DNA from 3 places in the Novosphingobium sp. BL-S-33 genome. Region 3 is predicted to be linked to each of the others. Evidence: riboswitches for the same ligand, from Rfam matches in the RefSeq annotation. Region 3 holds a riboswitch; each other region holds the start of a gene.
The links. Region 3 has a riboswitch for cobalamin ahead of AC1VVM_RS20000 (TonB-dependent receptor). Riboswitches for the same ligand answer to the same signal wherever they lie in the genome.
Positions count from the first base shown of each region.

Region 1: another riboswitch for cobalamin. It lies ahead of cobW (cobalamin biosynthesis protein CobW); the one in region 3 lies ahead of AC1VVM_RS20000 (TonB-dependent receptor).
Region 2: another riboswitch for cobalamin. It lies ahead of AC1VVM_RS06350 (hypothetical protein); the one in region 3 lies ahead of AC1VVM_RS20000 (TonB-dependent receptor).

Region 1 is NZ_CM166475.1:1,929,920-1,932,176, forward strand. It holds gene cobN (cobaltochelatase subunit CobN) at 1-150, opposite strand, end outside; gene cobW (cobalamin biosynthesis protein CobW) at 314-1,363, opposite strand; cobalamin riboswitch at 1,553-1,796, opposite strand; gene AC1VVM_RS24920 (hypothetical protein) at 2,069-2,257, shown strand, end outside.
Region 2 is NZ_CM166474.1:1,341,353-1,343,609, forward strand. It holds gene AC1VVM_RS06345 (cobyrinic acid a,c-diamide synthase CobB) at 1-295, opposite strand, end outside; gene AC1VVM_RS06350 (hypothetical protein) at 292-876, opposite strand; cobalamin riboswitch at 1,073-1,281, opposite strand; cobalamin riboswitch at 1,341-1,547, shown strand; gene AC1VVM_RS06355 (TonB-dependent receptor plug domain-containing protein) at 1,666-2,257, shown strand, end outside.
Region 3 is NZ_CM166475.1:730,737-732,993, reverse strand. It holds gene AC1VVM_RS20005 (isocitrate lyase/PEP mutase family protein) at 1-624, shown strand, start outside; cobalamin riboswitch at 748-988, shown strand; gene AC1VVM_RS20000 (TonB-dependent receptor) at 1,165-2,257, shown strand, end outside.

The sequences.
Region 1 (2,257 bases), 890 kb from region 3:
ACCCTCCAGCATTCGCGCCGCCGCGCCCGCGAAGCAGGCGAGTTCGCTGTCCGCCACGGTGAGGATCACCATGTCGCCGGGAGACTGGTCGAGGTCGATCGCCTCCTCGCCGCCCGAGATCGTCCCCGGCGTGGCGGACAGCAGGTGCATCAGGCGTTCCCCCCGCAACTGCGACAGAACTCTGACTCGTCATTGCGAGCGTAGCGAAGCAATCCAGTGCGGCTCTGCGCGACTCTGGATTGCTTCACCCGCTTCGCGGGTCCGTAATTACGAGGGTAGGGGGGGGGGGCGAAGGTGGGCATGAGGGAGAACCTCAAGCCGCTACCGTGCCGAGAACATGCGCAAGCCCAGCCTCGATGGCGGCGCGGTCCAGCCCCTTCTGGCCGATGATGACAAGCTGGGTGCGGCGCACGTCCTGCGGCAGCCACGCACGGTCGTAGAAGTGCTGGATGCGCGGGCCCACGGCCTGCACCACAAGGCGGCTCGGCTTGCCCGAAACCGCGACCATGCCCTTCACGCGCAGCACGTCGTGCTCTGCGATCAGGTCCTTCAGACGGGCGAGAAGAGCGTCGAGATCGACCACATCGCTGCCGGAAACGACGAAGCTGTCGAAGTCGTCATGGTCGTGATCCTCGTCCAGCCCATCGATGTGCGAGGGACGGGAATCGAGATCGTCCTCGGCAGCGGCGGTGATGCCCAGCAGCGCGGCGATGTCGACGGCGCCATGATTGGCACGCACGATCTTCACGCCGGGGCGCGTCTCGGCCAGCACCAGCGTTTCGACATGGGCGAGGGCATCGGCGTCGACGAGGTCGGTCTTGTTGAGCACGACCATGTCGGCGCAGCCCAGCTGTTCCTCGAACAGTTCTTCCAGCGGGCTTTCGTGGTCCAGCATCGGGTCGGTCGCGCGTGCTGCCGCCAGCGCCGCCTCGTCGGTGGCGAAGCGGCCGGCCGCGACGGCATCGGCGTCGATCAGCGCGACCACGCCGTCCACGGTGGCGCGGGTGCGGATGTCGGGCCACTGGAAGGCCTTTACCAGCGGCTTGGGCAGGGCAAGGCCGCTGGTCTCGATGATGATGTGATCGGGCTTGTTCTCGCGGTCCAGCAGCTTCTGCATGGTCGGCAGGAAATCGTCGGCGACGGTGCAGCAGATGCAGCCGTTGGCCAGTTCGACGATATCGTCCTCCGGGCAGGCCTCGTCATTGCAGCCTTTCACCAGTTCGCCGTCCACGCCGACATCGCCGAACTCGTTGATGATCAGCGCAAGGCGGCGGCCCTTGGCGTTCTGCAGCAGGTGGCGGATCAGCGTGGTCTTGCCGGCGCCCAGAAAGCCGGTGATGACGGTGGTGGGAACTTTGCTCATGTATCGTCTCCCGCGCGCCGGTAACTCGGAAGCGGCGGGACAGGCCGTCTCTTGCGGACGACGCGGACACACGGGCGTCGGGCAGGCGCGCGAGCGCCCGACGTGGCATGCCGCTGCGGCCCCGGCCGCATGCATCACGTCGCTCAGACGGAGAGTTACCGTGCCTTGGCCAATCCCTGGACCCGGGCAAGAGCGACATCGACCCCGGCAGGTCTCCTGGCTTGCGGGTCACGGCACGATGCACCGCCTTCCCAGGCCTCGCATGACTTAGCGTCCGGCCCAGTGGCTGCGGGCAGAGGCTTTGCCCCGCCGCGAATGTGCATCGCGCTCGCCGCTTACAGTTGCAGGGACAGCCCCGGATTGGAGTGGCAGGCCACTCGTACCGTGTTCCCATTTTAAGCCCCTTGCGGGGCACCGGCGCGATAATGGTGTTCACCGTCGCCCCGGTCGGGGGCTGCGGCGGACAGACAGGCTCCTAGCCGTCGCCGTGTCCGCCCGCAAGTGTCGGGCCCCGGGCAAGCGCCGGGATCGCACGCGCAGGCCGATCCAAAACGCGATGACGATGAGCAACGCATCAGGCTCGCGGTGCAGATCCCCTCGATTTTGCATCTAATGCGATTGACTCGCAAGTTGGGACTCTGTTAGCAGCGTCAGAAATGCGAATGGTTCGCAATAACGCGACCAAGGCGCACTTTCGGAGCCGTCATGAACACGCGCGCGGGCAAGGTCCGTAAAGGCATCGGCAAAGGCAATCTCGCGGCCAGACTGCTGGCGGCGGTTCCGGCCAATTATGCGCTGTCTTCGCTGGCGGCGGCCTGCGTGGCCCGCGTGCTGGCGCACGGACTTGCGGTCTCCGCGCCCGAAGCGAGCATGGCGGCCACGCTGCTGTCATTC
Region 2 (2,257 bases), on a different replicon from region 3:
GATCGCCATCGTGCAGGCCCATCACCCCTTCGACAAGGATCAGGTCCGCCTCGCAAGCGGCGTCATACAGCAGGGCGCGGCACTCGGCCTCGCCCACCATGAAGAGGTCGAGCTGATGCACCGGGGCACCGCTCGCTGCTTCGAGGATCATGGGATCGAGGAAGTCGGGCCCGCACTTGAACACGCGCACGCGCCGCCCCTCGCGGGCGTGGCGGCGGGCGAGCGCGGCGGTGACGAGCGTCTTGCCCTGCCCCGAGGCGGGCGCGGCGACCAGCAGGGCAGGGCAGGCGGTCACTTGCGGCCCTCGTGCAGAGCCGGACGCACCGTCACAGCCAGCGCCCAGAGCGCGGCGGCGATGCCCGACCACAGCAGCGTGGAGAGGAGCGTTGTCGGGAAATAGCGCCCGATACGCGGCAGGAACCCGGCCAGCGTCGGATCGGGGAAACGGCCGCCAAGGAAGTAGAACCCGCCACTCGACAGCAAGTGCGAGGTGAAAGTGGCGGCGATCAGCAGCACGGCCATGGCAGGCAGGGCGGCAAGGCGGTCACCGAGCTTCGCCGCCGCCACGCGCCCGGCGAGCCACATCACGCCATAGGCCGGGACCAGCATCGCGTAGGCCGGGGTAAAGCAGAATCCGGAACCGCCCAGCACCGAGATCACCACGACATCGATCGCATAGCCGAGCGCGAACAGCGCGGCGAAACCGATGACACGGCGGACGAAGAAGCCGAGCACGAAGAAGCTCGCAAGGTCGGTGTCTGGCAAGTGGACGACCTGACTCAGCGAATTGGTGCGCGTCACCAGCATGACGGCGGCGAGCGCGGCAAACACGAAGAGGCTGACGCGGGCGGATGGCGGATTGGCGGAACGGTTCATGGTCTGGGATCTCCCAAGGCGGTTGGGGAAAGGCGTGCAGGAAAGGCCCCGGGCGATATCGCCCCGGCGAGAGGATCAGCGGATCGGTGTCACTCTGGCAGGCTCCTTTCGACACGACTTCGACTGTCGTCTCGCCAGGGCTGCTTCCCGCTACGGGAACCATGCCCTCGTCCGCCCGGTGCATCCCGCCCGCGCAGAGGAACGACGGCAAGGGGCCGGTTTCCTGACTTCCCGGATCGTCGCGCCTTCCGCCGCCTTCTCGGAACCGTCCGGTCCCAATGGCGCGTGGCGGGGCGCATCCCCGGTTACAGTTGCGGGAGCAGTGCCGGCCTGTCCCGCGAGTTTCCCCGCAGGTCCGGACTTCCCGATTAAGCCCTCTCGGGCACCCTTTGCAGGGGCGGACCTATGGCACTTCGCGGGCGCGCGCAAGCTTCGGGCACTTGCCAGCGGGGCGCCCGCACGATAGTTGCCGCGCCGCGACAGGTTCCTCGTAAGAGGATCAAAAGGGAACACGGGTTCAAGACCCGGGCTGCCCCTGCAACTGTGAGCGGCGAGCCGTGCGGCCATTTCGCCATTGGAGCCGAAGCCATTGACTTGGCAGGATTCTGAGAAGGCGGCCGAGACGGCATTGACCCGCAAGCCAGGAGACCTGCCTGACGCAGTCGTTCTTCGTCCGGACAGGGTGTGCCGGGTGAACGAGGGGGCTTTTTCCTCGCGCAACGACAGCCATTGCCTTGCCGGTGCTCGCGCTTCGGCGGGGGTCTTCGATGCTTGTTTGAAGGAAAACCCATGACGTTCCGGATTTTCGCCACCACGGTTTCGCTCGCGGCCCTCGCGGCGGCCTGCCCGACGATGGCTTTCGCCGACGAAGCAGATAGTGGCGACAGCATCGTCGTTACCGCGCTGCGCACCCCGCTGGCGGCCGATCGCGTCGCCCAGACGGTGACCGTCCTCGACGACGCACACATCGTTTCCGCGCAGCCGATCGCCCTCACCGACATGCTGCTGCGCACGCCGGGCATCAGCCTTTCGCGCAACGGCGGCTACGGCACGACCACCAGCCTACGCATTCGCGGCGCCGATGCCGGTCAGAGCGTGATGGTGATCGACGGCATGCGCCTCGCCGATCCGTCTTCGACGGCGGGCGGCTATGCCTTCTCCAACCTCTTCACCGACGATATCGATCACATCGAGATCCTGCGCGGTCCGCAGTCGATCCTCTGGGGTAGCGATGCCATCGGCGGCGTCATCAATGTCACCACCCGTGCCCCGACCAAGCCGCTGGAAGGCAGCTTCGCGGTGGAAGCGGGCACGCACGATACCGTCTCGGCGCGTGCCGGCGTGGGCGGCACGTCGGATTCGATCGATTGGCGTGTCTCCG
Region 3 (2,257 bases):
GCCTCCACCAGCGCGGGCGCCGCGTGGGCTGCCGGCAGGGACGATGGCCAGCTCAGCCGTGACGAAGTGCTGGACCATCTCGGCATGCTGGTCGCCGCGACCGACCTGCCGGTCAATGCCGACTTCGAGAACGGTTTTGCCGACTATCCGGACGAGGTGGCCGCGAACGTCGCGCTGGCGGTGGATACCGGCGTTGCGGGCCTATCCATTGAGGATTGGTCGGGCCATAGCATGTACGACCTTGGCCTTGCGGTAGAGCGCATTGCCGCCGCGCGGGCGGCAATCGATGCGATCGATCCGGCTGTCATGTTGATCGGCCGCAACGAGAATTTCCGGGTGCCGGGCATGACTGCGAAGGAGAGTATCGCCCGAGCGGTCGCCTATGCCGAAGCCGGCGCGGATTGCCTGTTCGTGCCGTTCATCCTCGATCTGGGCGCCGTTGCCGAACTGGTGTCGGCCGTTGCGCCCAAGCCGGTCAATGTCGTCATCCACGACTACGATGCGAGTATTCGCGCTTTCGCGGATCTGGGCGTGCGGCGGTGCAGCGTCGGGGGGAGCCTTGCCAAGCGCACCTGGACGGCATTCGACGAAGCCGCCGCAGCGCTCAGACGGTGCGAGCCGTAAGCGCCCCGAACACATCTCCTCAGCCCGAAAACATCGCCGGAACAATCCGAAACGCGCTTCCTGCCCTTGCGTCCGCCTGCGGGGCAAGTTAGCAGGCGCCGTCTTTCCGCGTCCTGTGGACCGGAAGGGCAAGATCGCGCCGGTGCCTTGAAAGAGGCTTAATAGGGAACGCGGTGAGGGGGCTCGCCCCTGAATCCGAGGCTGTCCCTGCAACTGTAAGCGGCGAGCGCGATGCACATCGCGGCAGGGCAAGGACGCCTGCCGCAGCCACTGGGCCGGACGCTAAGTCATGCGGGGCCTGGGAAGGCCGTGCATCGTGCCGTGACCCGTGAGCCAGGAGACCTGCCGGCGTCTGGTCGCTCTCGCTTTGGCCCAGGGGATGGCCGGGGCCCGGTGATTTTTCCGTCTGAGCGACGAACGAGCGGTGGAGACCGCATCGGTTCGCGTAACGGTCGCCTCGGGCGTCCGGCCGTCCACGCGCGCCGACCGTCGCAGGCGGCAGGTCTCTGCCGGTAGTCGCAAGACGCCGGGGAAATATTGATGACTTTCCGTATAACTGCATTTTGCGCATGCGTGGCCCTGTGCGCGATTGCTTCCACTCCTGCCCTTGCGGAGGACGCGCCTTCCGCGTCGGACGCTGGAACCGCCGAAGAAATCGTGGTCTTCGGCCGCGGCGAGGCGAAGATCGGTGAGGCCCATGCCGCCAGTGAGGGCAGCGTGGCAGGCTCGGACTTGCTGGTCCGCCCCCTGCTTCGCGTCGCCGAATTGCTGGAAGCCGTGCCGGGCATGGTCGCCGCCCAGCATTCGGGCAGCGGCAAGGCAAACCAGTACTTTTTGCGGGGCTTCAACCTCGATCACGGGACCGATTTCACGACCTATATCGACGGCGTGCAGATGAACTTGCGCACGCACGGCCACGGGCAGGGCTATCTCGACCTCAACGGCCTGATCCCCGAGATCGTCGCCCGGGAGGATTTCCGTAAAGGGCCCTATCGCGCGGATGGCGGCGATTTTGCGCTGGCGGGCGCGGCCTACATGACCACTATCGATGGGTTCGACCGGCCTTGGGTCTCGGTGGAAGGCGGTTCCTACAATGCGGGGCGTCTCGCAGCGGGCGGCACGATCAAGGATCTGGGCAGCGGCGATCTCACCCTTGTCGGGCAAGCCAAGCGCTATGACGGGCCCTGGGAAGAGGCCGAGCATCTGCGCCATTACGCGGTTTTCGCGAAGTACGCGGTGCCGCTTGGCGAGGGAAAGCTGGAAGCCTCGCTCCACGCCTATCACGCCACCTGGCGGCCGACCGAACAGATCCCCGAGCGCATCATCGGCTCGGACATCTGCCCCGATGTGTTTTGCTCGCCCGATCCTTCCGCGCGCGGGCGGACCACGCGTTTCGTCGGCAATGTCGGCGTGACGCAGGCCAGTTGGAGCGCAAACCTCTACGCCCAGTACTACGACTGGAACATGTACTCGAACCCCACCTACAGTGACCCGGACGGCACCAGCGCGCAGATCGAGCAGTACGACAAGCGCTGGGTCACCGGCCTCACCGCGCGCAAGCAGTGGGAGCTTGCAGATAGCCTGCAATTCACTGTCGGAACCGAAAATCGCTACGACCACATTGGCAGCGTCG